Regions from separate parts of the Psychrobacillus sp. FSL K6-2365 genome, predicted to be linked through region 1. Evidence: riboswitches for the same ligand, from Rfam matches in the RefSeq annotation. Region 1 holds a riboswitch; each other region holds the start of a gene.

Evidence for each region. A riboswitch is a leader RNA that binds a small molecule or an ion and turns the genes downstream of it on or off. The one in region 1 is predicted to bind thiamine pyrophosphate.
Region 2: another riboswitch for thiamine pyrophosphate. It lies ahead of thiT (energy-coupled thiamine transporter ThiT); the one in region 1 lies ahead of tenA (thiaminase II).
Region 3: another riboswitch for thiamine pyrophosphate. It lies ahead of MKY29_RS01370 (YkoF family thiamine/hydroxymethylpyrimidine-binding protein); the one in region 1 lies ahead of tenA (thiaminase II).

What each region holds. Positions count from the first base shown of each region.
Region 1 covers NZ_JBBOOO010000001.1:4,264,343-4,271,184, forward strand. The annotation lists gene MKY29_RS21635 (ECF transporter S component) at 44-577, shown strand; gene thiW (energy coupling factor transporter S component ThiW) at 720-1,208, opposite strand; gene thiE (thiamine phosphate synthase) at 1,210-1,908, opposite strand; gene thiD (bifunctional hydroxymethylpyrimidine kinase/phosphomethylpyrimidine kinase) at 1,841-2,674, opposite strand; gene thiM (hydroxyethylthiazole kinase) at 2,698-3,456, opposite strand; gene tenA (thiaminase II) at 3,459-4,142, opposite strand; TPP riboswitch at 4,230-4,332, opposite strand; gene MKY29_RS21665 (DUF1540 domain-containing protein) at 4,559-4,780, opposite strand; gene MKY29_RS21670 (isocitrate lyase/PEP mutase family protein) at 4,941-5,711, opposite strand; gene MKY29_RS21675 (malate:quinone oxidoreductase) at 6,164-6,842, opposite strand, start outside.
Region 2 covers NZ_JBBOOO010000001.1:3,378,565-3,385,406, reverse strand. The annotation lists gene MKY29_RS17070 (SGNH/GDSL hydrolase family protein) at 1-169, shown strand, start outside; gene MKY29_RS17060 (DUF4870 domain-containing protein) at 456-788, opposite strand; gene MKY29_RS17055 (M20 family metallopeptidase) at 840-1,904, opposite strand; TPP riboswitch at 2,011-2,102, shown strand; gene thiT (energy-coupled thiamine transporter ThiT) at 2,165-2,746, shown strand; gene map (type I methionyl aminopeptidase) at 2,794-3,543, shown strand; gene MKY29_RS17040 (tryptophan-rich sensory protein) at 3,734-4,462, opposite strand; gene MKY29_RS17035 (M3 family oligoendopeptidase) at 4,620-6,422, shown strand; gene MKY29_RS17030 (GNAT family N-acetyltransferase) at 6,429-6,842, shown strand, end outside.
Region 3 covers NZ_JBBOOO010000001.1:268,690-275,531, forward strand. The annotation lists gene MKY29_RS01360 (ABC transporter ATP-binding protein) at 1-1,184, opposite strand, end outside; gene MKY29_RS01365 (ECF transporter S component) at 1,177-1,758, opposite strand; gene MKY29_RS01370 (YkoF family thiamine/hydroxymethylpyrimidine-binding protein) at 1,760-2,341, opposite strand; TPP riboswitch at 2,421-2,528, opposite strand; gene MKY29_RS01375 (2-hydroxyacid dehydrogenase) at 2,839-3,798, shown strand; gene MKY29_RS01380 (glycine betaine ABC transporter substrate-binding protein) at 4,241-5,236, shown strand; gene MKY29_RS01385 (ABC transporter permease) at 5,313-6,173, shown strand; gene MKY29_RS01390 (quaternary amine ABC transporter ATP-binding protein) at 6,170-6,842, shown strand, end outside.

The DNA of each region.
Region 1 (6,842 bases):
ATCATTAACTCTTATAAATGATTTGAAAAGGAAGGTTTAAACTATGCAAAAAACAACAAGTTATTCCCAGGCACGTACTTTCGATTTAATTATTACGTCTATGTTAATAGCACTAGTCTTCGTTGCTACGATCTTGTTAAACATTAAATTACCTATCACGGCAAATGGTGGTTTAGTTCACCTCGGGACAGCAGTACTCTTTATCTCTTCTATTTTATTTGGTCCTAAAAAAGGTGCTATTGCTGGTGCAGTTGGGATGGGGTTATTTGACTTAGTATCTGGTTGGACATTATGGGCACCTTTCACTATTTTAACTCGCGGCCTACAAGGATATATAGTGGGGAAAATTGCTTGGTCGAACGGGCGCAACGGAAGTAGTTTCGCACTCAATTTATTCGCAACGATTATTTCGATTCCTTTTATGTTAGGTGGTTATTACATTTGCGAAGCGGTTCTATTTAGTAGTTGGATATTACCAGCAGCCTCTATCCCTGGAAACATCGTACAAAATGTTGTAGGACTCTGTGTAGCCATTCCCATTTGTGTAGTACTGAAAAAAATTCCATATTTTAAATAATTTATAAAAGCAGGGCAATAGCACAAATAGTTACTTGTTATGATTATTAAATTACACGAAAAAGGAAAATGCATTTTATAGGCATTTTCCTTTTTGTATTGGCTATGCTAATGAACGTTCTTGATAATGAATAAGAAATGCTTTAATACAGAACATTATTCGTTTTAATTTTCCTTAATTTATACATTAAAAGGACACCTAGCAAGGAGCCGCTAATACTCGACACCAGAAATGCCGGCATAAAGAAAAAGAAAGCCGCTTCTGTTCCCATTAGTATCCGTGCATATGGTACCGCCACTACTGACGCTATGATTCCGGTACCAATAATTTCTCCAGCGGCTGCAAGCCATAGTCTTCCTGAATGAATGTAAAGAATTCCTGCCAAAAATGCCCCGATCATCCCACCAGGAAATGCTAATAGCGACCCTGTTCCTGTTAGTACTCGTACAGCACCAGTCAGAAAAGCAATTATTACCGCTGGCACTGGGCCGAAAAGCACCGCTGCCATAACATTGATAGCATGCTGAACTGGATAGGCGCGTGCTATTCCAGTGGGAAGGTACACGAAAGCGGAACCGGCAACTGCTATGGCGACAAACATCGCCATAAGTACAAGCTGCTTGGACTTCATACTACCTTCTCCTTTCGCTTGAAGCCTTGAATTTGTTTATTTGCATCGCTATATCTTTAGCCTCTGCCAAAGCTGAAATCACCGCAACACCCGCTGCTCCTGCTTTCCAAACAGCTCTTGCGTTATCTGGTGTAATCCCACCAATACCTACAACGGGGATTTCTGAGAACAGCTGAGAAATCTCCATGATTCTATTAACTCCAGCTGGTGCCTGGGCATCATGTTTCGATTGGGTTTCGTAAACTGGACCTACTCCCAGGTAATCAGCTCCCTCTTTAACTGCGATTTTCGCTTCCTCCATAGAATGGACCGAAACACCAATGATTTTCCCTTCTCCAATACGAGAACGGACCGACGCGCAGTCAAGATCCTCCTGCCCAACATGGACCCCGTCAGCTCCAATCATGCATGCTAGCTCGACGTCATCGTTTACGATGAAAGGCACCCGATGAGTATTACAGAGCTTCTTGCATTCCAAAGCAAATCTTCTCAATGCATCTCCTTTTAACGCAAAGGGCCCTTTTTCCCTCAACTGGAAAAGACTGATTCCTCCAAGAAGTGCTTGTTCAAGAAGCACAAGTGGCTCTTTTCCTTTGACGTTGGCAGTGCCCATAATAAAATAAATAGCAGGTTTACTGAACAAGCTGCACCTCCTCCTTAGTGCCGAATTTATGATATGCTGCATGATTCGTAGGTCCATGTCCAGCACCGATATTTAGAGGATGGGAAATAGCCGCCTGTATAAACTGTTTTGCTGTATATAAGGATTTCTGCAACGGATTTCCTTTAGCCAATTCTGCTGTCAATGCGGCTGAGAAAGTGCAACCAGTTCCATGCGTATGGTTAGTATGAATCCGTGGTGAGCGCATTGTTAAAGTGTCGCCATTCCGGTGCAGATAAAAATCCTCTGTAAAGTTTATGTCTGTACCATGTCCACCTTTTATCACCACTGCCTCGGCTCCTGTCGCTAAGATCCACTTTGCCGCTCTTAACCTGGAAACAGAATCATGGATTTCCAAGCCACTTAAGACTTCAGCTTCTGGAATATTTGGCGTTACAACTGTGGCTAGCCGCAGCAAACAATTCATCAACGCATCTACCGCTTCCTGCTGTAAAAGAGAAGCTCCCCCTTTTGCAATCATGACCGGATCGACGATGACGTTCTGCCATCCGTACTTCTTTATTCCCCGGGCTGCTTCTTCAATAATGTCCGCATTGAATAGCATTCCTGTTTTTAATGCGGAAATCTGAAAATCTGTGCCTATAGCCTTCAGCTGATTTTCTACTGCGGTTCTATCCATCGGATAAATACCAGTGAGGCCAAGTGTATTCTGAGCTGTCACTGCTGTAATAACTGAAGTTGAATAAACCCCAAGCTCCTGGAATGTTTTGATATCTGCTTGAATTCCAGCTCCGCCTCCAGAATCAGATCCTGCAATAGTCAAAACTTGTTTGATATTTCCCATATCGCAACCTCTCCTAAACGGATTCAATTATCATAATTTCCTTGTGGCTTTGATGCCAATCCATCCAGAAAAGCAATCTGGAAGCTGCCCGGCGCTTGTGAATGTGGAGCTACTTTTTCTCCGCACATTGCATAAAAGCGTAGTGCCTCTACAGTAGCAACCATAGGTTGACTTGGCGATGTTGCCAAAAACGCTGCCACCACGCCACTTAAAAGACATCCCATTCCAGTCACAAACGACATAAGTGGTGTACCATAAGGAATCTCCTCCACGTCTTCACCGTCAGTTACAACATCAATTTCACCAGTTACCGCAACGATCAACTTATATTTCCGTGCCATCTGCTTTGCAAGTTCGACGACATCTACATTTCCCTCTCCAGCATCAACGCCTTTTGCCTGCCATTCAACACCGGCAATTGCTGCCAGTTCCCCGGCATTGCAACGAAGGACGGTAATGTTAACATCTTCTATCAACTGACGGATAGCCGATAATCGGAAGGGGGTTGCACCTGCTCCCACAGGATCCAAAACGATTGGAATGCCCTTACTGTTTGCAGTTTTCCCTGCTAAGAGCATACTGCTTAAAGTAAGTTTATTTAAAGTCCCTATATTAAGCGACAAGGCATCAGCTAACATGGCAAGTTCCTCTACCTCTTCGTATGCTTCTCCCATAATTGGAGAAGCTCCGAGTGCTAATAGCCCGTTTGCTTGGAAATTTGAAACGACGTGATTAGTAATACAATGGACTATAGGCCGTTTTGTACGTAATGATGCAAGCATAGTTACACCTCCGCCTTACTCGAGACATTTACTGACCAAGTTTCCATCGTCCATGCTTGTTCCCAGAAATTCCATTCATAATAGCTGCTCCTGCGAAATCGATCTTTCAATTCCTGTCGCCGTTTTTCAGGTAAATTCACTGCGAGGTGATCCATTCGGGTAATCTGTTCATTAACAAGCTCCTTGAACCATTCTGATCCATATGTTGCAATCCATTTTTGATAAATGGGATGTTTTGGAGTTGCTTCTTTCAATCGTTCACCTATTTCATAATAAAGCCAGTAGCATGGGAGAATTGTAGCTAACACATCTGCAAGATCTCCTTCTGCTGATCGGTACATATGAGAAACATATGAATATGCAGTTGGAGACGGCTCAAACGTAGCCCAGTCCGTTTCCTTTACATTAAGCAATTCCATAAACGATTCATGCAAAGCCATTTCTGCGGCGCAGGTTTGTTCGGAATGGTATGCAAATCTTTTCGTTGTCTCCAAATCCGTAGCTTTTACCGCCCCGATTGCCTGAACTTTTGCAAAATGTGTTAAATAATAGGCGTCTTGCATGACGTAATACTTGAACACATCAAGTGGCAATGTTCCTTTCTCTATCCCTTTCACAAACGGATGGTGGAAACTCGCTTCCCATAAATCATTGCACTCATTCCTTACTTCTTTGCAAAATGTCATTTTTCTCCATCTCCTTTTTGGCAAATAAAAACACCGCTTTCCAGAAAAGGAAAGCGGCGATTAGTAAGCAGAAGAAAATAAAAATAAGCATACGTTCGCCCACTTCCCTCCGCTGGTATGATCCAGATCAGGTTCAAAGGGTCCAAGCTCTGCTTGTCTCAGCCGTTAAACGGCTCCCCTAGTGGATAGCGATATTCTTTTGTCAAAATCACTATAGCATAAAAGAAAAAATTATTCAAAAATTCCAGAAAATTTTTACGAGTTTACCAAATTTGTAGAGTACACCTTTTCCGATAATCTAAAGAGGGGCTAAAGAAATTTCTCTTTAGTCCCTCACCCTCAATGTGTAGACCAGCATTGCCTATCTCTAACCTAATTGGTTCGCACCCATTTTAGTATTATTAAATTATATAACACTACTTTCGGCCTTCTTCAGGTTTGAATGTTTTACAGCACGTATCTGCAGAATGACCTGCTTCCTCAGAAATAGTGCGGTAATCAAATTCAGAAGCAAACTCTGTATTATTGTGTTTTGCATGGTAATCCATATCTATTTCGATTTTTTCTGCTCCACAAACATTTCCTTTTGCATGGAAAATACAATTTGATACAGTACATTTCACTTCTACATTTGGCATAACTGTCCTCCTCATTGAGATTTATTGAGAAGTATAAAAATGAACTCCTCATAGATTATCTTGTCCAATTCAACGTTATTAATTTATATAAGATGTTTTCTTTCTGCAAATTTTGGTTCCTCACTCTTAACTTTTATCAACTTTTACCCCATTACGCAGTTTAGTCAATATATAAATGCGCAGTATCTTTACATTCTATTAATTGTTCTGTATTCTTTTCTAAAAAAGTAATATATTTATCGGATAATGCATTTCCAAAGCTAAATCGTTTAACTCCTAACTCTTTAAGCTTGTTACAATTCGTTAGTCCCGGTAAAGATAATACATTAAGTGGAGCTTTTATTTTCAATGCAACTTCTCTTATATCTTCTTCTAATTTCATTCCGGGAACAAAAATTCCACTAGCTCCACTTTCTACATAGGATTTTGCTCGATCAATTGTTTCCAACAGAGGATTTTCCCTCTGAAAATAAGTGTCAGTTCTAGCATTGATATAAAAGTTTTTAAAACCATTTGTATCTAAAGCTATTCTTATTTTTTCTAATAGGTTGCAGTGTTTAGATATTCCTCTTAACCCTTTCTGCTTTTTTAGTGAATCCTCAATATTGATACCTACAACTCCAATATCTGCGGTTTTCAAAACGTTATTAATAACAATCTCCACGTTTTCACTATAGCCTGCCTCAATATCCGCGGAAACGGGTATATTCACATTCTCAGCAATAGTTTTTATGATTGATAAATGTCTATCAAAATCAATTAATTCACCATCAATATAACCAAGGGAATTAGCAATCCCCCAACTCGTCGTTCCTATAGCTTTGAACCCTACTTTCTCGAGTGTTAAGGCCGATAATAAGTCCCAAGCATTTCCTAAGAATAGTAATTCTTCGGATGTATGAAGGTCATTAAATTCTTGTATTTTAGTCATATTTGCTCCTCCTAACTATTGTTGTACCTTATATTAACAAGTTATTTACAACCACTTCGACCTCATTCTTGCCCTTATGGTCCTAGCGATCAAAAAAGAGAAGCTTTTACAAGAAAGCGTTTTGTTAGGGAAATGACTAAGTTCGTAGAATCATGGACCTTTCTGAACTACTGACTATAACTAAATTCTGTGGACCTTCGACCATGTTCTAAGATAGAAAGAAAATGAGTAAAAGGCATACAATTTCTATATAAATAAAAAAAGACCCTTTAATCTATCTATGGACAGATTAAAGGGTCTATGTTGTATTTCTAATACTATTCATTATTACTCAATTCTTTAATTCTCTATTTTTAATTTAGCCTGTTAAATCTCTTCATTATAGAAACATTGTCATTAGTTAAAAATGTTACTAAAATTCCTAAATAAGCATTGATGCTACATCTAAAGAATTAACTATAGACCTGCTCTTTTTTGCTTAGACCAAGGGCTTCTGCGGTTGAAGTATGAATTTCGTCCAAAAGCTCGGGGTTGTCCATTAATGACACTCCGTAAGATGGAATCATCTCTTTAATTTTTGGCTCCCATTCTTGCATATGTTGTGGGAAGCATCTACCAAGAATTTCAAGCATGGCATGAACAGCTGTAGAAGCACCTGGAGAGGCACCTAGTAATGCTGCGATTGAACCGTCAGCGGCAGTAACAATCTCTGTACCAAATTGAAGAGTTCCTTTACCACCGGCTTCTGTATCTTTGATGACTTGTACACGTTGGCCTGCTACTACTGTATCCCAATCCTCCAGTTTAGCATTCGGTATAAACTCTCGAAGCTCTTCAATACGCTTTTCTTTCGATAACATAACTTGCTGGATTAAGTATTTTGTCAATGACATCTCTTTGGCACCTGCCGCCAACATAGTTACAACATTGTCCGGTTTTACGGAAGTTACCAAATCAAACATGGAACCCGTTTTTAAAAATTTTGGCGAGAAACCAGCAAATGGTCCGAATAGCAACGACTTTTTATTGTCGATAAATCGAGTATCTAAGTGTGGTACAGACATTGGTGGAGCACCAACCTTAGCTTTGCCGTATACTTTAGCATGATGCTGCTCTACCACTTCCGGTTTG
Region 2 (6,842 bases), 890 kb from region 1:
GCAATACAACAGTGGATTAGTAGTTACACATAACGAATTGCCAACACCTAATCCGCTTACTTTTGAACAAATTTTGAATGCATCTAAAGAACAAGAGAAATCTCCTGTTTCAAAATCAGTTGAAATGGACCAATACTATTCTTTATCAGAAATGAAGCCATTAATTTAGTATTTTGAATGACTTAGTTGTTCATAAGAATTTGGACCTTACCCAATGTTTTGAATAAGTTGATGAATGTTGTGCGAACCTAAAAAAGCTGTCCTCCAAATCAAAAGAGGACAGCTTTTTAACGTACATTTTTTTTAGATTTTATGACTTTACGTATAATAGGATAAACAATTGGTGCCAATTTAATTGCTGTTTTGACTAGGTTTTTTACTTTCATCGGTATCGCTCCTTGGTTTTCGATATTAATAGTTATGTACCCTCAAACTCCAATACATAAACTCTCTCTTTATCGTAAAACTTTAATGCCTTGGACTATATTCCAAATCATTACTATTACATATACGAGCATGTAAATTGCGATAAGTATTAAAGGTCCGGCAGCCATCCATAGGGAAGGTTGTTCATTAAATCCCGATGCAACGGGGGTGAAGCTTGTAAAAACACTAATGAATAAAATTATTAACAATATTACAGGTATAATGTGGGAAATTAATGATTTTTTCGCATGATATTTTACATTAGAATCTTGTGATACAAAATAAACAATAATAGGCAATAAAAAAGGAGCAAACAATACACTAAAATAAGAAAGTGCTGATAAAATTTTAGGGTTATCCAGTCTATTCAACCTCCTTTCCTCAATTTTTAACGAAATACTCAGCTATATGTTTCATTTCTTAAATAAGGAAACTAAAATATTCTTGTAATTTTCCAGAGAGGAAATAGATACATATTCTTTTACACCATGCCAATCCCCTCCACTTGGTCCAAACTCAATTGCACCTGCTCCAGCTTCCGCGTAGAAGCGAGCATCGGCAGCTCCATGCTGCCCAAATAATACAGCAGGTTTTCCGATGAACTGTGAAGTAACATGTGCAATACGTTCGATAAAAGGATTAATGGCTTCAGTAGTTACTGCAGGAGCAGTCGCTTGAATCTTAAATTCACTTTTAGGGAATTTCTCTGCCAACTTTTTAATCTCTGAAGTAATACTCTGCATATTCTGTCCAGGAACAAAACGAAGATCATAGCTTATTATACATTCATCGGGAACAACGTTATAGCGATCACCTGCTTGTATTTTCGCCAAGTTTAAGGAAGGATAATCATAGAACTCATTGCTTGCAGTTAAAAAAGAGAGAGTGCGTAGTTGTTGGTCAAACAGAAAAGCTTGCTCAATTGCATTTTTTCCTTCCCATGGACGGCTACCATGACTAGGTTTACCTTTCAGTATTACATCAAACTGAATAATTCCTTTTGCCTGTAAACCAATTTGGAGGTGGGTAGGCTCGCCGCATATAACAAAGTCACCAGTATATCCTTGATCAACTAAAAACTTGGTAGTTTTACCGTCGGTTTCCTCATCCGTTACAATATGAAGCTGAATTTTTTTAGTAAGACTTTTAGATTCTTTAGAAAGCTCGTAAAAAGCTTGCATCATCGCAGCAACTCCTGCTTTCATATCAGCAGTTCCTCGACCATATAAAAGATCACCTTCTATAAATGGCTCGAATTGCTCTGGGTTACCTGGAACAACATCTACATGCCCATTCCAAATCATACATTCATCACCAATTCCTATTTCTGCCACTAGCATCAATTTTCCCTCATGCTGTAAGACAGTTGTATGAATTCCACGTTTTTCTAGCCAACTTTCACAGAATAATAAAGCATTATTTGCACTTTCGATTGTGTCACTTTTGATACGTACCAGATCTTTTAGTAATGTAATCATGTGAACATCTCCTTTTGCATATATTTATTTCATTAGTATAACAAATGAAACAAATAAGGTTGCATTAGGCATTTTATTCAGATACAATGAATTCGAACTAAATAATTCAAACCACAAGGGGCGCCACAATAGTGGCTGAGATAGTACCCTTTGAACCTGTAAGTTAGTGCTTGCGTAGGGATGTGGATGGAAACTGACAATCGCGCGATGTCTGGGTCTATCCCGGGGTCGTTTTTTTGTGGTCAAAAAAGGGGATTGTCATGAAAAATCAACGTGTATTAATATTAATGGAAATCGCTATTTTTGCGGCGTTAGGATATGTTTTAGATATGATTGGCTTTGGAATGCCACAGGGCGGCTCCGTAACATTCGTACTTGTACCTGTTATTTTAATGGCCTTTCGTCGTGGTATAGTTGCAGGTCTTGCTACTGGATTTTTAATAGGTGTGCTACAAGTGGTAACAGGGCGATTTTATGCAGCGCCATTATCATTTGAAATAGTTATTGCACAGGTTGCAATTGATTATTTCATCGCCTTTATGGTTGCAGGGTTCGCTGGGTTTTTAAGACCTGCATTTTTACAGGCATTTGAACAAAAAGATAAAGTGAAAATGATTACAGCGGTTGTCTTAGGAGCATTAATAGCTGCTTTTCTTCGTTATTTAGCACATGTGACTTCAGGTATTCTATTCTTTGGTGAATTTGCTGGCAATCAAAACGTCATTTTGTATTCATTAATCTATAATTCTACTTATATGATTCCTGTATTTTTAATTGCTGCTTTCATTTGTTCCATTTTATTTGTTAAAGCTCCGCGCCTTGCACTGCCGAATTCTCACTAAATATGATATGATTAGAGTACATTTAGTGAAGAAGGGATCTTGTTAAGATGATTGTACAAACTGACGAAGAGTTAGTGGCATTAAAAAAAATAGGGCGTATTGTTGCAGAAGTAAGAGATGTGATGAGGGCTGCAACTAAACCTGGTATTACAACGAAAGAACTGGATGAGATTGGCGGAAAGTTATTTACAGAGCATGGTGCGATTTCTGGACCAAAGGGTGAATATGATTTTCCAGGATATACTTGTATCTCCGTCAACGAAGAAGTTGCTCATGGTATCCCGGGTTCTCGCGTAATTCAAGAAGGCGATATTGTGAATATTGATGTGTCTGGATCTTGTGATGGATATTTTGCAGATACAGGTATTTCTTTTGTTGTTGGTGAGGGATATGAAGAGAAAGAAAAATTATGTGCAGTGGCAGAGAGTGCATTTGAACGGGCTATGTTGAAGGTGAAAGCAGGCTCTCGTTTAAACCAAATCGGAAAAGCGGTTGCTAGAGAAGCTAAAGATAATGGCTTGCATGTTATTATGAACCTAACTGGGCATGGTATTGGAAAATCGTTACATGAAGCTCCACAACATGTCTTGAATTATTATGATGCATGGGATCCTACGATATTAAAAGAAGGAATGGTTTTAGCGGTAGAGCCGTTTATTTCTGCAAAGGCAGAGCATATTGTAGAATCTGGTGATGGTTGGACATTTGTAACTCCCGATAAATCGTTAGTAGCACAGATTGAGCATACAATTGTTGTAACAAAAGGTGCTCCTATATTATTAACTAAATTAGACTAAAACAAAACGCCTTCGAAATTTACTTTTTCGAAGGCTTTTTTTAAATTAAGAATATGGATTAACATACTGCGGATTTCCGTGGGCGTTGAAGTTTTAGGAGAGTGGCGGATAGGCAATACGTCATAATATTAACAAAAAAAGGGATGCTTAGTTGTGATTCACAACTAAGCATCCCTAAAAAGTTTTAACTTTAAAGGGGTCTTGTGCTTTTCTTAAAGAATATAATCCCCACGATTAGGACGCAGCTTAGAAAAATGGATGCTGCGGTTAGGAGTAGTTCGCTAAAGTTGTGGTGAATTGCAACTCCAATGAAAGTCCAGATAAAAACAATTGGCATAAGACGGTCGAAATAATGATAACGAAAATGAAGAGCTATAGCTGTCGCAATGGTTAAGAAAATAACTCCCCAAAGTGATTTTGTCATACCAAATCCATCAAATTCATAAAACGTTAGGAGATAAGATAGGTTTGTGAAGAAACTGATAAATGTCCAACCTAAAAGGAAGGAAATTGGCAATCGATTTTTTCGACTTAAATCATCTAAAGGATAGGTTAGATACAATTTAAACAAGCAGCTTAGTAAGACTGTGAGAAAACCAAAAGTGTATCCAAACAGTTCGTAATGCCAGCTTAATATACATAAAATATATATCACAGAGGCTATTCCGTATAATAGAATACGCTTCGTAGGTATAGGACGAGAAGATTTATAATCCTTCATAATATTCCAAATCCACCAAGCTAATAATATAAAAATAACAATCCATATGTAAAACACATAATTTGCTGGAGTAAAAAATACGGGAAGTCTGTTGAATATTTCGCCACTAGTTTGACCATTTATGGGTAGTAAAATAGATAATAGTTTAACAATTACAGTAGATATAAAAAATAACATTAAAAGGATTATTTTAAACATTCAGCTGCCTCCTTCTATTTAATAAGTATACCTTTGATATATAGCAACAACAAATTAGAATTATGAATGTTATGTGACGAAAATCAAACAATCTGTATTAGAAAAACATGATATACTAGAATTCTAAAATAATTGTCAATATAGGAGGAATATTTAGATGATTGAACAAACTTATCCGGTTGTCTGGGATCTCGATCGCTTTTTTGAAGGGGGAAGTAACTCACCATCTCTAAGAAGCCATCTGGATAAAGTAAAAGAAAAGCTAAGCAGCTTTGAAACTATACTAAAAGACTTTGATTCACCAACATCTATTGCCGATGTCTCAAATATCGAGAAAATGGTTAATGAGCTAAAAGATATAGCTACTAATTTATCAGAGGGTGGAGCAGTAATTGGGTGTTTTTTAGCACAGGATACAACGGATAAGCAGGCAGCATTGTTACAGGGCGAGGTAGGGTCGCTATACGCTAAGTTCTCTTCTCAAATGCTAACCATTCAACAAGTGCTAAGTAAAACGAAGGAAACTGTGTGGGAGGAACTGCTTCAAACGACTGAACTCTCTCCTTTTGCATTTGTGTTAAATGAATGGAGAGATGAAGCAAAGCGAATGCTCTCTGAAAAAGAGGAAGACATGATTACGACACTTGGAGTGGATGGCTATCATTCATGGGGTCAACTTTATGATTTACTAGTCGGTGATATTCGCATTAAACTTACTATAGACGGTGAACAAAAAGAAATGTCGGTTGGTCAAGCAAATAATCTTAGTTCCCACGAGGATGCAATGATTCGTAAAGAGTCATTTGAAGCGTTAGAAGCTGCTTGGACAGATAAAGAGGAGTTCTTTGCGAAAACACTAAATCATATTGCAGGCTTCCGTCTTGCAATTTACGAAAAAAGAGGATGGGATTCAGTTTTAGAGGAGCCTCTTCATATTAATCGCATGAAAGAAGAAACACTAAATGCAATGTGGGGTGCTATCTCGAAAAATAAAGCTCCATTCGTAGAATACTTAAATAAAAAATCGGCAATGCTAGGCGAAAAACAAATGCATTGGTATGACTTAGATGCACCAGTTAGTACTTCTACAGAGAAAATGGATTATCAACAAGGTGCGGAGTTTATATTAAAGCATTTTAAAGAATTTGGACCGAAATTAGAATCATTTTCAAGAAATGCATTTGAAAAGGGTTGGATAGAGGCAGAGGACCGTCCAAACAAACGTCCGGGAGGATTTTGTACAGGAATGCCTGTATCAGAGGAATCACGTATTTTCATGACGTATAGTGGATCAATGTCCAATGTCTCTACATTAGCTCATGAATTAGGTCACGCCTTCCATTCATACGCTTTAAGACCAGTACACTGGATGAATCGTCAATATGCAATGGGTGTTGCTGAAACTGCCTCTACATTTGCCGAAATGATTGTAGCGGATGCTGCAGTAAAAGAAGCAAAAACAGATGATGAAAAAATTGCTTTACTGGAAGATAAAATTCAACGTAGTGTAGCATTTTTTATGAATATCCATGCTAGGTTCTTATTTGAAACTAGATTTTATGAGGAACGTAAAAATGGAATTGTTTCTGCTGCACGACTAAATGAATTAATGGAGTTAGCCCAACAAGAAGCATATGGTGATGCATTGGATACAATACATCCGCACTTTTGGGCATCAAAGTTGCATTTTTATATTACGGAAGTACCTTTTTACAACTTCCCTTACACATTTGGTTACCTATTCTCTTTAAGCATTTATGCAAAAGCTATAAGCGAAGGCGCAAACTTTGAGGAAAAATATATTGCTTTATTGCAGGACACAGCAGTAATGTCAGTAGAAGATTTAGCGATGAAACATTTAAATGAAGACATTACACAGGAAGCATTTTGGCTAAAAGGTATTGATCTGTGTATTCAAGATGTGAGTGAGTTTATCCAATTAACTAACGCAAAAGGGTGAAGGTGTTTGATTTATCTAGAAGGAGATACATGCTATTTACGAACATTAAATACGAAAGATGCACCAGCCCTAGCAGATCTTACTTATCGTAATAAGATGTATTGGTCCGTTTATGAACCCCTGCATCGGGATGATTATTACACAACTTCTGTTCAACGGGAGAAGATTCGTGAATCTCTCACGTTATCGAAGGAAAAAAGAGAATATAGCTTCGGTATTTTCGAACCTCAAACAGAAAGAATGATTGGTAGTGTATCACTATACAGTATTAAGAGAATGCCATTTTCAAGTGGGCTTATTGGATATTCCATGGATGAGCTTTATATTGGAAAAGGGATTGCTTCTGAAGCAGTTCACCTAGTAAAAATCTTTGGATTTGAGCACGTCCAATTAAATCGTATCGAAGCATATGTATCTCCG
Region 3 (6,842 bases), 4.0 Mb from region 1:
GTGGTACCTTCACGCGCACGCTCATCGATTAAATGGAATAATTCGAACAAAGCTGCTGAGTCCTGGCCAGAAGTTGGTTCATCCATTAGAATAATTTCTCTACCATCACAAAGCATTGCTGCAATAGCCACTCGTCGCTTTTGTCCATGACTTACTGAAAATGGATGGGAATCCGCAATAGGTAACAGCTGCAATCTAGTCATCATTTCCATTGAACTTTTTCCACCACCAAAACTAACTTCATCTAACACATTTTGTGTGAGAAATAAAAACTCAGGAGATTGAGGGACATATCCTAAATTTAGAGGTACTACAGTCCCTGTAGTAGGAATTAGCTGACATAATGCTTTCAACAAAGTAGATTTTCCGCTACCATTTGGTCCGGCAAGTACTGTTACTTCTCCATGATTTAATGTGAAAGTAGTTTCTTTCAAAAAAGGCATTGCCTGTACTTTACTAACGACTAGCGAATTATTTTCTTGTGTACTGCTTGTTCGTTTTTCTAATTTAGAAGTTACTTTGCCATTATGCAAGGGAATTTTTCTTTCGAAAAAGTCCTCCCATAAATCCAATCGATGCTCAATAGCTATAATTGTCATCGGTCTTTTTTGTTGTAAATTATCTAACCACTCCACATACTTTTTGGCTGTGAAAGGGTCTAAATGGGAGAGTGGTTCATCTAGTAACAGAATTTCTGGCTCCATTATAAGTGCACATGCAGTGGCAATACGTTGCTTCTGACCACCAGAAAGTTTTTGTATGATTGCATAGCGAAACTCAGTTAAATCGGTTAGAGTCAGTACGTCAGAAATTCTTTTCTCCATTTCATCGCGTTTAGTATGCAAATTTTCAAGTGTAAAAGCAAGTTCTTCTTCAACTGTTTGCATGCAAAATTGTGCATCAGGGTCTTGAAAGACTGTCGCTATGCGATGGTTTATTTCCCCGGGAATAAAGGAAAGGCTCTCTTTCCCAAAAAGTTTTATTGAACCAGACAAAATACCATCGCAATTATCCGGATACAATCGATTGCATAAATACAGTAAAGTCGTTTTCCCACATCCACTTGGACCAGTGATGACTATACGTTCCCCTCGCAAAACAGTAAACGAAAGACCCTCCAGTATCCATTTTTCCTCGTCAGGATAACGAAAACTTACTTTCTCAAATTCGATAACTTCATGCACGAACTTCACCTTTTTTCGATCGAGAAATGGCATATCCACGAAGAGAACCAGTTGCTAGTAGACCATCTGCTACTGCTTTTCCACCGACACCGGCAAGCAAAGCACCACTTACTATACGAATTCCAAGCATTAATGCAACATAACTCGTGCTGAACACTGTAAATCCACCTAGAAAGTATCCATAAGCAAAACTAAAGATTGACGATCCAACACCAGCGAGCATCAGAACCCATAGATCAAAGCGTTTATATCGTGTAGCAGCGAAAACTGCTTCAGCACCTAGGCCTTGGATAACTCCCGAAAGTATTAAGCGGGGTCCTACAGCATTACCTAATAATACTTCAATCGCAGCTGCAATCGTCTCGGAAACGACTGCTGCACCAGGTTTGCGGATAATATACATACAAATAATTGATACTATAAACCAAATTCCAAAAATCCATTCATACGCAATTGGACCGATGAACCCAGCCCAAATATTGCCGACATGCAAGAACAATAGATAAACAATACCAAAGACAACCGCAAACAAGGACATTAGTACAATCTCTTTTAACTTCCATGATTTCAGCATATCAGCGACCTCCGTGAGAAGGGCTATTAAGACTCATAGAAACTGTCATGACCAGATGCTTATGTTTTTCTGAGCGTGCATTCGTGAATGCTTCTTCATAAAACGCAAACACATCGTGTATATCACCATGAATACCACTTGCATAGTGCATCGATTCATTGAATACACCTTGTTCTTTAGCACGATCTACTTCACGATAAATAACGTCCATGTAATTGGGATTATTCATCGGATATAGCGCAAATTGAGAGGAAACATATTGTTTTGTAATATCTGTGTTGGCGATTATATCGCCCTTATCTAGATAGGCATCTCCAGCAGAGTCACCTGGGCAACCAGCAGAGAAAGTGCCAGATAAAGCAACATGTACACCTGTTTTAGCTGCATGTAAAGTTAGAGCTTTTGCTACATTAAACACGTGCACTTGTTTCCCGCGAATGACTGTCGACACATCATCCGTATGCATCCACACATTCGACGTATCCGTCTCCTTCAAAGCTTCTTTAATTACCTTAATAAAATCATTGTTCATCGGATGTAACGAAAAACGAAATCCGATAATTGGGCTTAATCCACATTCCATTTGTAAAACCTCCTAAATTTTTTCATAAAAAAAGGCCACATCCGTGAAGATGCAGTCACTAATCCAATACAAAAATATTAGGAAAGTCACCGCACTTCCTCACGCAGGTATTATCCTGATCGAGTAATAAGGGATCGGAGCTAAAAAGCTCTCATCACAGCCAAAGTGGGCACCCCTAGTGCAGAAAACGGTATGTAGTTTTTTAAAAGACTAGAAAATATGTGCTGTTACGCATATCTATCTAGTTCAGCACCTAGCTCGCTTGAGACGCTTCGGAATTTCAGCAAAGGCATAAGGACGTCTTTACGTGAATTTCTATCCAGAGCCTGCTTCTGCGCAAAGCTTATCGCAAAAGAACATTGTTGAAGCTAACATAGGTGCTCGCACTTTTCTTATGTGCCCAAAGTATAACGTAGCTATTAAAAGATGTAAATATGTTTGCAAAATTTCGTACTTTCGTCCATGATTTGGTTAATACAACAAAGGGGGAAGAAGTTATGGACAAAATATACATTACACGTAAACTACCTGAAGAAATCGTCGAGCCTTTAAGGGCGAAATTTGATGTACATATGTGGCATAGCGAAAGTATTGCGATGACATATGAAGAAATAAAAATAAATGCTAAAGGTGCACATGCTTTATGGACGATGCTATCTGATAATATCGATCGTGCACTAATTGAAAGTCTGTCAAATTTAAAAGTAATTAGTAATTTTGCTGTTGGCTATAACAATATAGATGTGGAAGCTGCAAAAGAACAGGGTATTATCGTAACTAATACGCCGGGTGTATTAACAGAGACAACAGCAGACTTAACATTTGCTTTATTGTTAGCGACAGCTCGAAGAATAACAGAAGTAGAACAAGAAATTCGTTCAGGTAATTGGACGTCCTGGTCGCCAATGCAATATACAGGCATGGATATTTTCGGTGCAACGCTTGGTATTGTTGGGATGGGTCGTATAGGAGAAGCAGTTGCGAGGCGTGCGAAAGGCTTTGACATGAATGTGTTATATCATAATCGATCTAGAAAACTAGAAGCGGAAGAAATGTATGGTTTTACTTATGCTGAATTAGACGACTTACTAAAGCAATCTGATTTTGTTATACTTCTAACTCCACTTACTCCAGAAACAAAAGGACTTATAAGTGAACGTGAACTCAATCTTATGAAGAATACTGCAACAATTATTAATGTCGCACGAGGGGGCATTGTAGATGAACAAGCTCTATTTAACGCATTAACATCTAAAAAAATATGGGCTGCTGGACTTGATGTATTTGAACAAGAACCTGTGCCGTTAGATCATCCTTTGTTGACATTACCTAACGTAACTGTGTTGCCTCATATTGGCAGTGCTAGTATTCGAACTCGTCAAGCAATGATGCAATTGAACGCAAAAGATATAGAAGCAGTGTTAGAAAACAGAGAGCCTCAGAATAGAATTGTATAATACTTAAGCGGTGGTCCTAAAATTTAGTGACCACTTTTTTTATTAATTTATAAAACCAATTATCTCTCATTTATAGAAATTACATTTAATATCCCTTCCTAAAAGTAGAAAATTCAATAAATCCCAGATTGAATCATAATACCTACAAAAAATATCTTAAATTACATAATAAATACCATAACTCTATAACTAATAGTCTGTAAATATAATTCTTATTACTCGTAATTATTGAATAATATACGGTTTTTAACCATCTCTTATTTGCTTCACTTCATAAACTCTAGTAACATGGGAACTCATAAAATAGACGTACCAGAATTTTGGAAATTTGGGGGCATAGTTCTATAATAATATTCAAATGATTAAACTTGAGAAAAAAGGGTATGTATTGGAGGGTAGGACTATGTGTCTATTTTAATAAATAGAGAAAAGGGGAAAAATAATGAGGAAAATTATGTTGTTTATTTCTTTGTGTGCATTTTTAGTACTAGGTGCATGTAGTAGTGAATCTAGCAAAGACAGTATTGAAGTGATTAAATTTGCAGATGCAGGGTGGGATAGTATACGTGTTCACAATAGTATAGCCCAATTAATTGTCGAAGAAGGTTATGGCTATGAAACCGAGGTTACAAGTGGAACTACGGCAGCTACATTGCAATCACTTGAACAAGGGGACATCAATGTTTATATGGAGATATGGACAGATAATACAAAGGAGATTTATGAAAAAGCAATTGATAGTGGAAACATTGTGAAATTAGCAACTAATTTCAATGATAATACGCAAGGACTATATGTTCCAACTTACGTGATAAAAGGGGATAAAGAAAGAGGGATTGAAGCAGTTGCACCTGATTTGAAAACTGTCCAAGACCTAGAGAAATATCCAGATATTTTCCAAGACCCTGAAGACAACACCAAAGGTAGAATAATTGGTGCACCTTCTAGCTGGGCTGTAAGTGAACACTTGGAGACGAAACTTGAAACATATGGCCTTGACGCGAACTACAATTACTTAGCACCTGGATCTGACTCTGCAATAGTAGCAGATTTAGCGGGAGCATATAAAAAGGGTGAACCATGGGTAGGGTATTACTGGTCGCCGACATGGGTAACAGCTAGTTATGACTTAACATTACTTGAGGATACTCCTTATGATGCAGCAACTTGGGAAGAATCTAAAGGAACTGAATTTCCTCCGAATGATGTTGTAATCGCAGTACACAAAGATTTTCCAACGCAAGCAAAAGACGTAACTGATTTCTTAAGCAAATATGAAACTAGTAATGCTCTAACAGAAGAAGCATTAAAATATATGAATGAAAACGAAGTAGAAGCAGATGAAGCCGCACAGTGGTGGATGAATGAGCATGAAGATATTTGGACTACTTGGGTGTCTGAAGAAGTTGCAGAAAAAGTGAAAGCAGCTTTGAAATAATGGTTCATGATCATAGTAATTTAACCATAAAAAGTGAGGTGTATGCGACTGTTCTTTTTGATACAGTCCAAAATGTATGACAGAATTTCCTGAAGTAAGAATTCCAATTGGAGATGTAGTAGAAAATTTCATTGACTTTTTAGCGATGAATTTTGAAGCATTCTTTGATTTTATCTTTGTTATATCTTCTTCCATGATTAAGGGGCTAGAAGCAGGTCTTTTAGCAATCCCATGGTGGATTTTTATCATAATTATCTTTCTTTTAGGGTGGTGCTTTACAAATTTATATGGAGGACTTCTTTTTGGCCTCTTTATATTCCTAATAGGTACATTCGATTTGTGGCCCGAAACAATGACCACTATATCCATTGTGTTAATCTCAGTTATACTTTCTCTTGTAATTGGGATTCCACTAGGAGTTGGGACTGCATTTAGTAAAACAATGTCGACAATAATGAGACCTGTTTTGGATGCAATGCAAACAATGCCAAGCTTTGTCTATTTAATACCAGTAATATTCTTCTTCCCTCTAGGAAATGTTCCAGCGGTTATTGCTACTATTATTTATGCACTTCCACCAGTTATTCGATTGACTGAGCTAGGAATTCGTAATGTAGATAAAGAAGTAGTAGAATCTGCACAATCCTTTGGTTCTTCTACTTCCCAAATGTTAATGAAAGTACAATTGCCCCAAGCTTTGCCTACTATTATGGCTGGTGTAAACCAAACGACAATGATGGCACTATCGATGGCAGTTGTCGGATCCATGGTTGGTGCCCAAGGTCTTGGTGAACGTGTACTATACGCCATAAATCGAATTGATATTTCGCTAGGGTTTGAAGCAGGGATTAGTATTGTATTCCTAGCAATTATTATTGACCGAATTACAGGAGGAATTGCAAACCGCCTTCAGAAACATAGGAGGGATGCAGCATGACAGTAAAACTTAAGGTTGAAAATGTATCTAAAATCTTTGGACCAAGACCTAAAAAAGTCATCCCTATGATTGAAAAGGGTGTTCCAAAGGATGAAATTCTAGCAAAAACGGGGCACACTGTAGGTGTCTATAATGCCTCCATGGAAATTATGGAAGGTGAGACCTTTGTCATCATGGGACTCTCGGGAAGCGGAAAGTCAACGTTAATTCGTTGCCTAAATTTGTTGAACAAACCAACCTATGGAGCTATTTATGTCGATGGAGAAAATGTAGTCGGATATAATAAAAACCAATTAAAATATTTTCGTCAGAAAAAAATTGCCATGGTATTTCAACATTTTGGATTATTTAGCCATAGAACTGTATTGGAAAATATTGAATATGGCTTGGAAATACGAGGAATGTCAAAAACAGAACGTCGAGAAATTGCCCAAAAGCATTTAGAGACGGTTGGCCTAAAAGGATATGAAAATCAGTATCCTGATGAATTATCTGGTGGAATGCGCCAACGAGTAGGAATTGCAAGAGCACTCGCTAATGATCCGGATATTTTACTGATGGATGAGCCATTTAGTGCGTTGGATCCTTTAATTCGACGCGAAATGCAATTAGAGCTGCTTGATATTCAAAACAAATTACAAAAGACAATTATCTTCATTACACATGATG